DNA from 2 places in the Mesorhizobium sp. BR115XR7A genome. Region 1 is predicted to be linked to the other one. Evidence: riboswitches for the same ligand, from Rfam matches in the RefSeq annotation. Region 1 holds a riboswitch; the other holds the start of a gene.
The links. Region 1 has a riboswitch for cobalamin ahead of LB557_RS21350 (CbtB domain-containing protein). Riboswitches for the same ligand answer to the same signal wherever they lie in the genome.

Region 2: another riboswitch for cobalamin. It lies ahead of LB557_RS15355 (aromatic ring-hydroxylating oxygenase subunit alpha); the one in region 1 lies ahead of LB557_RS21350 (CbtB domain-containing protein).

What each region holds. Positions count from the first base shown of each region.
Region 1 is NZ_JAIUHW010000010.1:72,699-80,194, reverse strand. It holds gene LB557_RS21360 (MFS transporter) at 228-1,427, shown strand; gene LB557_RS21355 (aromatic ring-hydroxylating oxygenase subunit alpha) at 1,431-2,606, opposite strand; cobalamin riboswitch at 2,750-2,949, shown strand; gene LB557_RS21350 (CbtB domain-containing protein) at 2,985-3,164, shown strand; gene LB557_RS21345 (CbtA family protein) at 3,180-3,983, shown strand; gene cobU (bifunctional adenosylcobinamide kinase/adenosylcobinamide-phosphate guanylyltransferase) at 3,976-4,491, shown strand; gene cobO (cob(I)yrinic acid a,c-diamide adenosyltransferase) at 4,493-5,107, shown strand; gene cbiB (adenosylcobinamide-phosphate synthase CbiB) at 5,104-6,078, opposite strand; gene cobD (threonine-phosphate decarboxylase CobD) at 6,077-7,123, shown strand; gene LB557_RS21320 (tyrosine phosphatase family protein) at 7,120-7,496, shown strand, end outside.
Region 2 is NZ_JAIUHW010000006.1:250,597-258,092, reverse strand. It holds gene LB557_RS15385 (alpha-glucosidase) at 1-603, shown strand, start outside; gene LB557_RS15380 (ABC transporter ATP-binding protein) at 633-1,745, shown strand; gene LB557_RS15375 (DUF680 domain-containing protein) at 1,819-2,067, opposite strand; gene LB557_RS15370 (DUF680 domain-containing protein) at 2,138-2,344, opposite strand; gene LB557_RS15365 (DUF680 domain-containing protein) at 2,414-2,620, opposite strand; gene LB557_RS15360 (DUF680 domain-containing protein) at 2,690-2,890, opposite strand; cobalamin riboswitch at 3,383-3,585, shown strand; gene LB557_RS15355 (aromatic ring-hydroxylating oxygenase subunit alpha) at 3,698-4,945, shown strand; gene LB557_RS15350 (hybrid-cluster NAD(P)-dependent oxidoreductase) at 5,023-6,123, shown strand; gene LB557_RS15345 (PqqD family peptide modification chaperone) at 6,264-6,695, shown strand; gene LB557_RS15340 (serine kinase) at 6,728-7,496, shown strand, end outside.

The DNA of each region.
Region 1 (7,496 bases):
ATCTGATTCAGCCCCTCCACGACGACTATCACGGTTGCACCGGATAGAAGAAGACCGGGCGCCTTGGCCTGCACCGCGCGGCGGGGTCCGCGCCAGCCGCCGGGTTGGGCCAGCGCGGAAAAGCCTTTGACCGGCTTCGCTTTTTGCCGGATGTGCGTCGGTTTCCTCTTAATGGGCCTGAAATGTCCACGGCAGATTTGACGCCGCGATTCTGCTTTGGGGAAGCAATGTCCACCCATGTTCGTCATCCGATCTGGCTTCCGGCCCTCAAGGCCGCGGATGCGCGCACCTTCGCCTCGCTTTACGCGGTCGAATCCTTCGCCCGCGCCATGGTGTCGAGCGTCATACCGATCCAGGCCTACGAGATTCTCCACAACGAGCAGATCGTCTCCATACTTTACACCGCCGTGTCCCTGCTCGGCCTGTCGGTGACCTTATTCATGCCGATGCTGATCCGCCGCTTCGCGCGGCGCTGGGTCTACACGGCGGGCGCCTGCCTGCTCGCTATCGGCTCGCTGTTCTTCGTCACCCATACGCTCGCCGGGCAACTGGCCGGGATGCTGTGCCGGGTGATGGGCGCCAGCGCGCTGTCGATCACGCTCAACCTCTACATCATGGATCACATCCGCAAGACCGATTTCATGCAGGCCGAATCGCTGCGCATGGCGTGGTCGATGGTTGCCTGGACCTGCGGGCCGACGCTCGGCATTTTTCTCTATACGCGCTTCGGCATTTATGCCGCGCATGGCGCGGTGGCGGTGTTCGCCATGGCTTTGCTGGCGCTGTTCTGGACCTATCGGCTGAGCGACAACCAGTCGATCCGCCCGGGCAAGACACGACCGGCCAATCCGCTCGCCAACATCGGCCGCTTCGTCGCCCAGCCGAGGCTGAGATTGGCCTGGCTGATAGCCTTCGGCCGTTCCTGCTTCTGGACGACCTTCTTCGTCTATGGACCGCTGTTCATGGTCATCACCGGCGAGGGCGAATTGGCCGGCGGCCTGCTGGTCTCGGCCGGCAACGCGCTGCTGTTCATGGCGATCTTCTGGGGCAAGGCGGGGAAACGCTTCGGCGGCCGCAGGACCATGACATTTGCCTATTTCGCCATGTCGGCGACGCTGCTGGCGGCCGGTGCCGTGGGCGAAACCGTGCCGTTGCTCACCGGTGCCTTCCTGCTGTGCGGCGCCTTCTTCACCATCGCGCTCGACGCGCTGGGTTCGACCGCCTTCATGCGCTCGGTGCGCTCTTATGAGCGCGCGCAGATGGCGGCGGTCTACCGCACCTATCTCGATTTTTCCGAACTGACGCCGCCGCTGGTCTATTCGGTGGTGCTGGCCTTCTTCGGCCTGGGCTCGGTGTTCGTCACGCTTGGGCTACTGGCAGCCTTTTGCGGCTTCATGACCTGGCGATATCTGCCGAAGTCGCTGTGATCTTCAGGCCTCGGGTGAGCGCGCAGCGTGCCGTTCGCGCACCCAGTTGTGAAAACGGTGCAGGTCGTACTCCTCGGGCATCAGCACGCCAGCTGTATGACGCATCGAGCGCAGGCCCTTCTGGTTGACCTCGCAGATTGCCGCGTCCTCCTCCAGCACCTGTGTGCCGAAGGCAACGATGTTGTCGATGTCGGTCTCAGCGAGCGCCTCGGGCGCGAACAGCCATTCCGCGGTCAATTCGGTCTGTTCGGGACCGAGCGGCGTAAGCCGCACGGTCCTGACATAGTCGACATGGCCGACAATGAACATCGACGGCAGGTTGGTGGAGTAAGTCTGACCGGCGGTTCGTTCCGCCGGCGTCAAGCTCGGGAAGATCGGCCCGTGCGTCTGCCCATCACGCGACCATGTCTCAGCCCCGGCGCGCAGGCCGCCGGAGAATTCTGGCGCGTCATTGTCGGCGTGGCGGAGCCATTCGGGATCCTCATGCCGGCTCATCAGGCCGCGGCCGTAGATCGGCACCAGCCGCGACAGGTCCTTGTGGACGCCCGGGCAGTGCAGGCACTCGTTGAAGTTTTCCCAAAAAATCTTCCAGTTGCAGTTCATCACCTTGCGCAGCACGTGCCCTGATACCAGCATTTCCAGCGGCCAGTTGCCGAAGTCGCCGGAGGCCGGGTCGAAGGAGGATTGCGCCGAGCTGGCGGCATCTTCCGCAAGATTGACGAAGACGAAGCCCCGCCACACCGAGTGCGCGACGCGATAAAGCGGGTGATCGGCCTTGTCGAAGCCGTCAGGCAGCGATTTCGACGGCACGCGCACCAGATCGCCACGCAGAGAATAGGACCAGGCATGATACGGGCAGGTGATCAGCCGCGCCTTCAGCCGGCCCTGGCTTTCCTGGCAAAGCTGCGAGCCGCGATGCCGGCAGGTGTTGTGGAAGGCATGCAACTCGCCGGTGTCGTCGCGCAGCAGGAGGATTTCCTGCGTACCGACGCGGAAGGTGCGGAACGCCAAAGGCTGGGCAAGGTCGGCCTCGCGGCAGACGAGCAGCCAGTTCCTGTACCAGATGGCGTCGAGATCGCGCTGATAGTTGTCCTGGTCCCAATAGGCCGACGAGGGCAGCGTCGGCTCGGTTCGAGTCAGGCCGTTATAGGGCACGCACTCGCTGGCATTGGGCTGCATGGCTGGCTTCCCGTGAGGGGTGCCAGCCGACACCCGGCCATGAAGTTTGTCAATCGGGACGGGATGAGGGCAGCTTCGCCGATACGGCGCTCCTGCGCTGGCGGCTGTCGGAATTTGGTTTGCCGGGCGCGGCGAATTTCCCTATAGTCCCCGATGTCGTCGGTTCCTTTTTGGAGCCAAGAGGGAATGCGGTGCGGGCAGGAATTCCTGCCCAATGCCGTGGCTGCCCCCGCAACTGTGTGCGGTAGTCCTCTCCATATGCCACTGAAGATTTTTCTTCGGGAAGGTGGGGAAGGGCGCTTATCCGCGAGCCAGGAGACCTGCCGGCGACAGGAAACTGACTTCGATGCCCTCGGGTGGAGGGCGAAAGGACAAGACATGACTACCGCTTCCGTCTCCCTCGGCGCCTCCGTCTCCTCGCAGTCGCGCTTCATGCAGCTCGCGCTCGCGGCGCTGCTCGGCATCTTCGTCGTCGGCTTTGTCGGCTTCTCGCATATCGATGCGGTCCACAATGCTGCCCACGACTATCGCCACTCGATGGCGTTTCCCTGCCACTAACGAGGATCCGACATCATGAATCTGTTTCGCAACGTCGTGTTCGTCGCGGCGATCGCGGGGCTCGTGGCCGGTGTCGTTCTCGCCTGCATGCAGGCCTATGCCACCGTGCCGCTGATCCTCAAGGCGGAAGTCTACGAAAGGGCCGGCGGCGGCCACCACCATGATCACGCGGCCGCACCAGCGGCGACCAATGATGCCATGAGCACGGTGGCGCCCGCTGGGAATGCCATGAGCTCTGCCGCGCCCGCGGGCACCGATGCCGTGACACCGGCGGAGGAAGACGAAGGCTGGGCGCCGGCCGACGGTTTCGAGCGTTTCGCCTTTAGCGTGGTTGCCAATATCGTCACCGGCATCGGCTTCGCACTGGTCCTGGTCGCGGTTTCCGAGTTCTTCGGCGGCGTCGGCAACTGGCGCCAAGGTGTGTTCTGGGGCTTGGCCGGCTTTGCCGTGTTCACACTGGCACCGGGTCTCGGACTGCAGCCGGAACTGCCGGCAATGCCGGCGGCCGATCTTCTGCCGCGCCAGATCTGGTGGACGGCGACGGCGGCCGCGACCGCGATCGGCCTAGGCCTGATCGTGTTTCGCAGATCGCTGCCATTGACCATCCTCGCCGTCTTGCTGATCGTCGCGCCGCATGTCGTCGGCGCGCCGCAGCCCGACAGTTTCGAAACACCGATCCCGGAAGGCCTGCACCATCAGTTCGTGGTGGCGGTGACGGTGACCAATCTGGTGTTCTGGCTGGTGCTCGGCGCGATCGTGGGCGTGGTGCGCAGGCGCTTCACCGGCATGGCGACCAGCCTGCGCGACAGCTTTGCCTGATCGCGGCAGGCTGACCTTCATCATCGGTGGTGCGCGCTCCGGCAAGAGCGCGCACGCCGAAACCCTGATGACGGCATTGCCCTCGCCATGGGCCTATATCGCCACGGCGCAAGCCCATGACGACGAGATGCGCGAGCGCATCGCGCTGCACCGCTCGCGGCGCGGTGAGGGCTGGTCGACCACCGATGCGCCACTCGACCTCGCCGAAGCGCTGGAGGCGTTGCCAGACGGGCAGCCGGTGCTTGTCGACTGCCTGACGCTGTGGCTGACCAACCACACGCTGGCCGATCACGACGTCGAGGCCGCGTGCCGGCGGCTGGCGGACGTGCTGTCTCGGCCGCGCGGACCGTGGTTCGTGGTAACGAACGAGGTCGGGCAAGGCATCGTGCCCGACAACGCGCTGGCGCGTCGGTTTCGTGACGATGCCGGCCGGCTCAACCAGCGGGTCGCCGCGATTGCCGACACGGTGCTGCTCATGGTGGCGGGGCTACCGCTCAAGGTGAAGTGAAATGACCGATATCGACGACAAGGATGAAGAACGCCATCGCGCCAAGATGGCCAAGCGCAAGGCGGTGCAGGACGCCGAGGTTGCGGGCAAGACGATCGAGAAGGGGTTGCTGATCGTCAACACCGGTCCCGGCAAGGGCAAGACCACGGCCGCCTTCGGTCTTGCGCTGCGCATGCTCGGCTACGGCAAGCGCGTCGGCGTCGTCCAGTTCATCAAGGGCAAATGGCACACCGGCGAGAAGGAGGCCTTTGCCGTCTTTGGCGACCGTGTCGTCTGGCACGCAATGGGCGAGGGTTTCACCTGGGAGACGCAGGACCTGAAGCGCGATATCGCTGCCGCCGAGGCCGCCTGGGCCAAGGCTCTGGAATTGATCGCCGACCCCTCGATCAGCCTTGTCGTGCTCGACGAGCTCAACATTGCCTTGCGCTACGACTATCTCGCTCTCGACAAGGTGGTTGCGGCGCTCAAGGCTCGCCGCGAAGGCCTGCATGTCGTCGTCACCGGCCGCAACGCCAAGCCGGCACTGGTCGAGGCGGCGGACCTGGTCACCGAGATGGGGGTGACAAAGCACCATTTCTCGGCTGGCGTGAAAGCGCAGCAAGGCATCGAGTTCTAGAAAACCAGAACGGCGATCAGCGCGACAAGGCCGAACAAGCCGATCAGCAGGTAGTCCGCGACCCGGTAAAGCTTGAGCGCCCGCCTGATATCGCCGCTGTCGACATCGCGGCGGCCGCCTTCGCCCATGAAGATGTCGTCGACCATGACACCGCCATAGCTGCGTGGTCCGGCGAGCGCCAGCCCGAGCGCGCCGGCCATGGCCGCTTCCGGCCAGCCGGCATTGGGCGAGCGGTGTTTTTTCGCGTCGCGCCTCACCGCCTGCCAGGCGTCGCGGGGGTCGGCGCCCTCGACCAGGAGGGAAGCGAGCACGATCAGCAGCGCCGTCAGCCGCGATGCAGGCAGGTTGATCCAGTCGTCGAAGCGCGCCGCCGCCCAGCCGAAGGCCTCATGGCGCGGAGTCCGGTGGCCGACCATCGAATCGGCGGTGTTGGCCGCCTTGTAGGCCGCGCCGCCGGCGAGCCCTCCGACCCCGGTCCAGAAGGCGGGGGCGACGATGCCGTCGGAAAAATTTTCCGCCAGGCTCTCGATCGCCGCGCGGCAGACGCCGGCGCGGTCGAGCGTCTCGGGATCACGGCCGACGATCCGCGAAACGGCGGCTCGGCCCATGTCGAGGCCTCCGCTGTCGAGCGCGTCGGCGACGGCTTCGACATGTTCGTAAAGGCTTTTCTGCGACAGAAGCGATGTCGCCAGAAAGACGGCAACGATCCACCCCAGGGGGACGAACCAGAGCAGAACAAGCTGCACGCAAAGGCCCGCTATCGCAGGCACCAGCACGATGACCAGAAGCGCCTGGACACCACGTTGGCGACGCAACGCGTCGGGATCAGTGGCGCGGTTGAGCCGCAAGTCGAGAAAGGATATCAGCCTGCCGAACCATGTCACCGGATGGCCGATGGCGCGAAACAGCCAGTCGGGATAACCAAGGGCGAATTCGACAATTAATGACAGGAAAGCGATCAGGACTGACATGAAGCTTCTTGAAGGAGCGGTGGACCATGGTGGAAGTCTTGGCCGGGCAAGGGCGCTTTTCCCCAATGCCGTGCTGCCTTTCGTCGACCTCTCGACCGGTATCAATCCGCACTCCTACCCGCTTTTCGACCTGCCCGCCACCTCGCTGTGGCGATTGCCAGAGGCCGCGCGTGGACGCGAACTGATAGAGATCGCGGCCAACACCTATGGCGCGCCTTCCCCAGCAAGCGTGGTGGCGGCCCCTGGCACACAGATCCTGTTGCCGCGCGTCGCCTCGCTGGTGAGGCCCGGCAAGGCAATGGTGCTGGGGCCGACCTATGCCGAACACGCCCGGGCGGCGGCGATTGCCGGGCACGACGTGGTCGAGGTCAGCGATTTCGCGGCGCTGGCGAAAGCCGACCTCGCCATCATAGTCAATCCGAACAATCCCGATGGGCGCGTCGTCGAGCGCGACCGGTTGCTGGTGCTGGCCGCTGGACTTCGCGCCAAGGGCGGGCTGCTGGTCGTCGACGAGGCGTTCATGGATGTCGGTCCACGCGAGCACAGCCTCGCCGGCGATGTCGGCCAGGGCGGCATCGTCGTGCTGCGTTCGTTCGGCAAGTTCTTTGGTTTGGCCGGCCTGCGGCTCGGGTTCGCGCTTGCCGACGCGCCGACGGCTGAACGGCTGGACATGCAGTTCGGGCCGTGGGCTGTCGCAGGACCGGCCCTGGAATACGGCATCCGCGCGCTCGCCGATCTCGACTGGCAGGATGCGATGCGGGCCTCGCTGGCGGAAGCGACGGTGCGGCTCGACGCGCTGTTTAGCCGTTTCGGCGTTCCCGTCGCGGGCGGCACCACGCTGTTCCGCTATCTCAGCCTGCCCGATGCCGGCGGCCTGTTTTCCGGGCTTGGCCAGAGCGGTATCCTGCTGCGGCATTTCTCCGAACGGCCGCATGCCTTGCGCGCCGGACTGCCGGGGAGCGAGGAGGAGTGGCGCAGGATCGAATCCGCCCTTGCCGATTGGGCGTCGCGGCGCGAGGATCGGTCGAAAGGTTTCAAACAATGATCCATGTCTGCTCACTGGCGAAAATCGAGGAAGTGGTGGCCAGGACCGGCGCCGACCGCATGCTGTCGCTGCTCGCCGCCGGAACGGACGTAGTCCGACCGGCCTCGATCCCAAGGGAAAACCATCTGCACCTGGTCATGCACGACATCGCCGTGGCGCAGGACGGCATGACCATGCCGGGCGAGGAGCATGTCCGTAACCTGCTCGATTTCGCACGCCGCTGGGACCGGGCGAAACCAATGCTGGTGCACTGCTATGCCGGCATCAGCCGTTCGACCGCCTCGGCCTATATCATCGCCGCGGCTTTGGCGCCGAAACGCAACGAGGTGGAACTGGCGCGGACGCTGCGAGCGCTGTCACCTTCGGCGACGCC
Region 2 (7,496 bases), on a different contig from region 1:
TGGGCCGCCGACGAGGCCGACCCATCGGCCTATCTCAAGGTCATCTCGGCATTGCTGATGTCGCTGCGCGGTTCGGTCTGCATCTACCAGGGCGAAGAACTCGGCCTCGGCGAGGCCGACCTGCGCTTCGAGGATCTGCAGGATCCCTACGGCATCCGTTTCTGGCCTGAATTCAAGGGCCGCGACGGCTGCCGCACGCCCATGGTGTGGGATGGCAATGCCCGGAATGGCGGCTTCTCCCAGGCAAAACCCTGGTTGCCGGTGCCGGCCGAGCATCTGCCGCAGGCGGTCAACGTGCAGCAAGGCGACGAAACCTCCCTGCTTGAGCATTACCGGCGCTTTCTTGCCTTCCGCCGCGCTCATCCGGCACTGGCCAAGGGGGACATCGCCTTCATCGAAAGCCAGGGCGACACCGTCGCCTTCACCCGCCGGGCAGGCAATGAGGAGATCGTCTGCGTCTTCAATCTGGGCGCAACGCCGGCGAAGGTTGACCTCGGCAACCGAACCCTGCAACCTTTGCCGGGACACGGGTTCTCCAGGCAGGCGAGCACCGGGTCGGTCGAGCTCTGCGGCTACGGCGCCTGGTTCGGACGCATAGGCTGAAACATCCGAGGAATCACTGGAGGAAACCAATGGCCGATGTCAATTTGAGACAAGTGAAGAAGTCCTATGGCAATCTTAACATTCTCCACGGCATCGACCTCGACATCAAATCGGGCGAGTTCATAGTCTTCGTCGGCCCGTCGGGCTGCGGCAAGTCGACCTTGCTGCGCTCGATCGCCGGGCTCGAGGAAATCACGTCGGGTGAACTCAAGATCGACGGCCAGGTGGTCAACGACGTGCCACCCTCGAAGCGCGGCATCGCCATGGTGTTCCAGTCCTATGCCCTCTACCCCCACATGACCGTCTACGACAACATGGCCTTCTCGATGAAGATCGGTGGGGAAAGCAAGGCCGAGATCGACAAAAGGGTGCGGCAAGCCGCCGAGATCCTGCAGCTGACCAAATATCTCGACCGTCTGCCCAAGGCGATGTCGGGCGGCCAGCGGCAGCGCGTCGCCATCGGCCGCGCCATCGTGCGCAATCCGAAGGTGTTCCTGTTCGACGAACCGCTGTCGAACCTTGACGCCGCATTGCGCGTTGCGACGCGCATCGAGATCGCCAAGCTCAAGGAATCGATGCCCAACACGACCATGATCTACGTCACGCACGACCAGGTCGAGGCGATGACGCTGGCCGACCGCATCGTCGTGCTGAAGGACGGGCACATCGAGCAGGTCGGCACGCCCATGGAACTCTACAAGAACCCCGGCAACCTCTTCGTCGCCCAGTTCATCGGCTCGCCGGCCATGAACATCCTGCCGGCGACGGTCGACAAGACGGGCAATCCGACCATCGTCAGCCATGTCGGCGGCCGCAAGGCGACGGTGCCGATCGCGACACCTGCTTCGGCAAAGGGAGCGGCGGTCAGCTTCGGCGTACGGCCGGAAGATCTCGCGATCGCCAGCGGTGCGGATTATCTGTTCGAGGGGACCGTCGATTATCTCGAACAGCTTGGCGAGGTCCAGCTGGTCTATGTCGATATCGGCCGGGCCGACCTGCCGCTGGTGACCAAGCTGCCGGGCAATGTCGAGGTCAAGCGCGGCTCGACGCTGCGGCTGGCCGCCAATGCCGGCGATCTCCATATCTTCGATGCGGATGGTCGCTCCTTTGCCCTCCACGAAGCGGAAGCAAAGGCGGCCTGAAGACGGCCGTCCGGTAATGAAAGAACAAGAGCGGCGGGCCTGGCCCGCCGCTCTTGTTGTCTGCACAGGCTGGTTAGTTGTTGCCGAAGAGATTGCGATCGGCACCCTGATGGGCCGGCTTCTGCACGTCGCCGGACGAGTTGAGCAGCTTGTAGACAGGCGAATCGCTGTTGCGGATCGCACCTGTATGGGACGTATCGACATTGACAGTCGACGAAGCAGTGGGCTGGTTGACGCCGTTGGAGCCATAATTGTCGCTGCCGGCGAAGGCGCTGCCGGAGACGGCCAGAACGGCGGCGGCGGCAATGAGGATCTTGTTCATTTTAGGTACTCCTGAATTTTGGAAGTCCCGCGGACCGGCGGGCCAGAGCCCACCGGCCGTGGGATGGCCATTAGTGGCCGAAGAGGTTGCGGTCGCTGCCCTGCTGGACAGGCGCCGAGGTGGCCGGAGCCGACTTGCCGATCGACGCGGTATTCGAATTGTCGGTCGAAGCGGCAGCAGCCTGATTGGCGCCGTTGGAGCCATAGTTGTCGCTGCCGGCGAAAGCGCTGCCAGAAAGGGCCAGAACGGCGGCGGCAGCAATAAGGATCTTGTTCATGTTAGGTACTCCTGAATTTTGGAAGTCCGGCTGCCGGCGGGCCAGAGCCCACCGGCCGTGGGATGGCCGTTAATGGCCGAAGAGGTTGCGGTCGCTGCCCCGCTGGACAGGCGCCGAGGTGGCCGGAGCCGACTTGCCGATCGACGCGGTGTTCGAATTGTCGGTCGAAGCGGCAGCAGCCTGGTTGGCGCCGTTGGAGCCATAGTTGTCGCTGCCGGCGAAAGCGCTGCCGGAGAGAGCCAGAACGGCAGCGGCAGCAATGAGGATCTTGTTCATTTTAATACTCCTGAATTTGTAGGGTCCACCAGCGCGGCAGGGTCACCCGCCGCGTGCCGGGGATGGCTATTAATTGTTGCCGAAGAGGTTGTGGTCGGCGCCCGTCACAGGCGTCTGGGCAGCCGGCTCCGACTTCTTGGTCGAAGCGGTGTAGGAGCTGTCGACAGTAGCCGTGGGGGTCGCGGCGTTCGAACCATAATGGTCGCTGCTAGCGAAGGCGCTGCCGGAAATAGCCAGAAGGGCGGCGGCAGTGAGAATGATCTTTTTCATTTTTGTACTCCAGTATTTTTCCCGTCCGTCTAGCGGCGTGTCTTGGGATTAAATCGCGTCGTTCGGACAGCCCCGATGTGGGAGAGCCCCCTTGCCGTTTCCAATCACGAAGTTGTTCAGCGTGGACCATGACTCCACCACTTGAAATTGTACCAACGCCTTCTACATGTCTCATTTTTCCATTTGATATCAAATAGTTGTCTAAGATCACGACCCGATCACCAACTGTGTCGGAAGGCTGGGCGTTCACACCGTCCTGCACGCACCGTCAACAGAAACGAACCGTTCGGTTCGATTTTAGACTCTGCTAATAGTCACTTTTCGAAACCATTAACCCTTTTCCGGCCCGGCTGAGGGTCGAAAACGGTGCCCGCGCGCCTGGCGAGAAAAGGCGATTCCCCCGCTGCAACCGCGCCGGGACGATCCCGCGTATGTGTCGCGCCGCATGGATGCGATGTCGCTTTCGTGCCGATGTCGCAAACCCTGTCGTGATTAGATCGAGCGATCTCAGGTGCCGCTGCGTGACGACGGAGCGGAGAATTGGGAAGCCGGTCAGATTCCGGCGCTGCCCCCGCAACGGTGGTGGAGTTCAAGTCGCAACGGGAGACCACTGGGCGAAAGCTTGGGAAGGTGTCGCGATGGTCCGCCAGGACAACTCCAGAGCCCGGAAACCAGCCCGAGATCGCTAGAACTCGACTGATCGCGGTGGGCGGTCAAGGGGCGGATGGTGTTGTCCGGCTTTCGCCGGCTTGCGCCCAGTCCTTCCTCCATCACCACCAGTTCAGTCCTTGAAAATGAGGACAGGACATGGACGCGCGCAACGACATGCTGAGGCTTTTAAACGGCCGCAGACAGGGCCTTTCGCTGGAACAGCCCTTCTATACCGACCCGGACTACTTCAAGTTTGACATGGAACTGATCTGGTATCGCGACTGGCTGTTCATCGGCCATGATTGCGAGTTGCCCAAGCCGGGCAGCTTCATCACCGTGCAGATCGGCGATTATCCGGTCGTGCTGGTGCGCGATCAGCAGGGCAAGATCAACGCTTTCCACAATTCCTGCCGCCATCGCGGCAGCCGCGTCTGCAACACCGAGAAGGGCATGGCCGCCAAACTGGTGTGTCCCTATCACCAGTGGACCTACGAACTCGACGGCCGGCTGCTGTTCGCCCGCCAGATGGCCGATGGGTTCGACAAGAGCCAGTTCGGGCTCAAACCGGTCGCCTGCGAAAGCGTCGCCGGCTATGTCTTCATCTGCCTGGCCAAGGAGCCCGCCGACTTCGCGCCGATGCGGGCGATGATCGAGCCCTATCTCCTGCCGCACCGGCTGAGCGAGGCCAAGATCGCCTTCGAGAGCACGATCATCGAGAAGGGCAACTGGAAGCTGGTCTGGGAAAACAACCGCGAATGCTACCATTGCGCGGGCAATCATCCTGAGCTGTGCAAGACCTTCCCGGAAGCGCCGACCGTGACCGGCGTGCAAGGCGCCGACAGCGATCCGGAGATGCTGGCCCACTGGGCGAGGTGCGAAGCTGTTGGCCTGCCCAGCAAGTTTCGCATCGACCCGGCTGGACAATACCGCGCCACCCGCGCGCCGCTGCTGCGCGATGCCCAGAGCTACACGATGACCGGCAAGCGGGCGGTGAAGAAGAACCTGTCCGACAGCGTCTCGGCCGACCGGATCGGCACGCTGATGCACTATCACTACCCGACAACCTGGAACCATATCCTCGTGGATCATGCGGTGACGTTCCGCGTGCTGCCGGTCAGCGCCACGGAAACAGCGGTTACGACCAAATGGCTGGTCCACAAGGATGCCGTGGAAGGCGTCGACTACGATCTCGCCGAACTCACCCATGTCTGGACCGAGACCAACGACCAGGACCGCCGCATCGTCGAGGAAAACGCCTTCGGCATCCTGTCGCCGGCCTACGAGCCCGGTCCCTATTCGGAGCTGCACGAGGGCGGCGTCATCCAGTTCGTTGACTGGTACGCGCGCTTTATCGGCCCACGGCTTTCCGAAGACGGCCGGCCTGCTCTGCGCAGTGTCGCCTAGCGCATGTCGGCCAAAACTGTGCAGCGGCTTTGGGATCACGACACGCCCAAAATGAAAGGTATGCAGGGATGAACGCCATGACTGATCTTGGCCTCTATCGCCACCTCGACCAGATGGCGCCGTGGAACGACAGGCTGCAGGTGCTGGAAGTAACCGGCGTCAGCGACGAGGCGCCCGACGTCAAGACCTTCACCTTCCGCTCCGACAACCAGACCTGGTTCCGCTACAAGCCGGGCCAGTTCGTGACGCTGGAATTGCCGACACCGGACGGCCCGCTGATGCGCACCTACACGCTGTCATCATCGCCGTCACGGCCATTCTCGATCGCGGTGACGGTGAAGGCGCAGGCGGGCAGCGTCGGCACACGCTGGATGTTCGATCACCTGACGCCCGGCTCGCACGTCAAGGCCTATGGACCGGGCGGCGACTTTTCGCTGCACAGCCACCCGGCGGCGAAATACCTGTTCATCTCGGCCGGTTCGGGCGTGACGCCGATGATGTCGATGCTGCGCTGGCTGAACGACTGCGCGCCGTGGACCGATGTCGGCTTCGTCAATTGCGCACGGCGTCCGGAAGAGATCATCTTTCGCAAGGAACTCGAACTGCTCGGCGGCCATATGCCGGGGCTGTCGCTCGGCTTCATGATCGAGGAGCGGTCGAGCCGCGAGGGCTGGTACGGCCATATGGGCCGCATCGACGCCATCCGACTGCCGCTCCTGGCGCCCGATTTCCGCGAACGCGAAATCTTCTGCTGCGGCCCCGACCCTTTCATGCGCGCCGTGCGCGGCATGCTGGAGGCCGCCGGTTTCGACATGGCAAAATACCATCAGGAGAGCTTTGCCGCGCCGGCGGCGGAGGAAATCCCGGCGCCGTTTGCCTCGCCGGCTGAAGACGGCGCGGCGATTTGCGTCCAAGCCGCGACGCCGATCCGCTTCGCGCTTTCGGATGTCGACGCCGATTGTGTCGCCGGCCAGACCGTGCTGCAGACGGCGCGCGCCTCGGGTGTGCGAATACCGGCCGCCTGCGAATTCGGCCTGTGCGGAACTTGCAAAGTGAAGAAAGTCTCCGGCAGCGTCGAGATGAGCCACAATGGCGGCATCCTCGATCATGAGATCGATGATGGCTTCATCCTGGCCTGTTGTTCCAAGCCATTGTCGCCGCTTGAAATCGAGGCTTGATCCGCCCGGCTTTCGACTGAACCCGGAAATGGTCCCCGTTGCCGGCAAAGGTTACCTTGCCAAGGAAGACCTGAAAGTTTACAGGCGTTGTTGGTGGAAGCGGTCCTGCTGGCGGGCAGGAAATGCAGGACGGGGCAACAATGACGCATGACTCCCACGCCTATGCGGTAGCGAGCCGGGATATCGTTTTCGAATCTTTCGATGGCGAGGCCGTGGTGCTCAATCTTGCCAATGGCAAATATTTCGGCTTTTCCGATTCCGGCAGCAAGGTATGGCAGGCGCTTTCATCCGGCGCGGACGCCCAGGCTCTGGTCGGGCTGAGCGCCGGCGGCTCGACAATAGGCCAGGCCGAACTCGAACGCTTCATATCGCAATTGCTCGAATTGGGTTTGCTGGTGCGCTTGGACGCGGCGGCGCAGCCTTTGCCGGGCGATTTGCCTGCCGAGCTTGCCGCCACGAACGAGCCGCTCAATGTGAGCATTCACGACGACCTCGCCGACCTGATCGTCGTTGATCCCATCCACGAGGTCGAGGAACCTCTCGGCTGGCCGGCGGTCAAGCAGGCTTCCTGACGGGGCGGCCGCAGCGTGATGGAAGGCGATTGATGCCGCGCGTCACGCTCGAAACCTTGCCGGATTACGCCAGGTATCTCATCGCCGCCGCTGAAGGCGCGGCCGCGTGCTATCCGACCATGCGAAAGGTTCGCCTGCCCTGGCTTGAACTGACCGTGCATCTCGGTCACGGCGTGCTTGCCGATGCATTGGGCCATGCTTTTGTCGAGCCCGGGCATGACCAGCCGGCACCGTCCACGGGTCGCATCTTCATCGCGCATCCCGGCATTGACGGCATCCCGGAGCCGGCGCACTGGGGCGATGCCCATTTCACCGAGCACGGTTTTGCCAAACGGCTCGCCGAAGCCGGTTTGCGCGGGCACCATTTCCACGACCTGGATTTCTGGCAGGTCTACGATCCGCACCGCCGCGTCGGCGTGCAGCTGATGGCCTCGGCCGATGCCTTTCCGCCCTGGGAGCCGGGAGCACCGCTGCGCGCCTTCCTGCACTGGGAATATGCCGCGCGCGGCATGCGGCTGACGCATGCCGGCACGCTTGGCATCGACGGCAACGGTATTCTGCTTGCCGGCTCGGGCGGGGCCGGGAAATCGGGGACCGTCGCCGCCGGCCTGCTTAACGGGCTCGACAGTGTCGGCGACGACTATGTGCTGATCGATCTCACCGACGGCGTGACCGCGCGCCCCCTTTTTTCGACGTTGAAGCAGGACACGGAAGGTTTCGCCCGGCTGGGCCTGCGGCAGCGGCTAACGGCGCAAGGCCCGCTGAACTGGCAAGGCAAGCACACGTTCCATATTCATGATA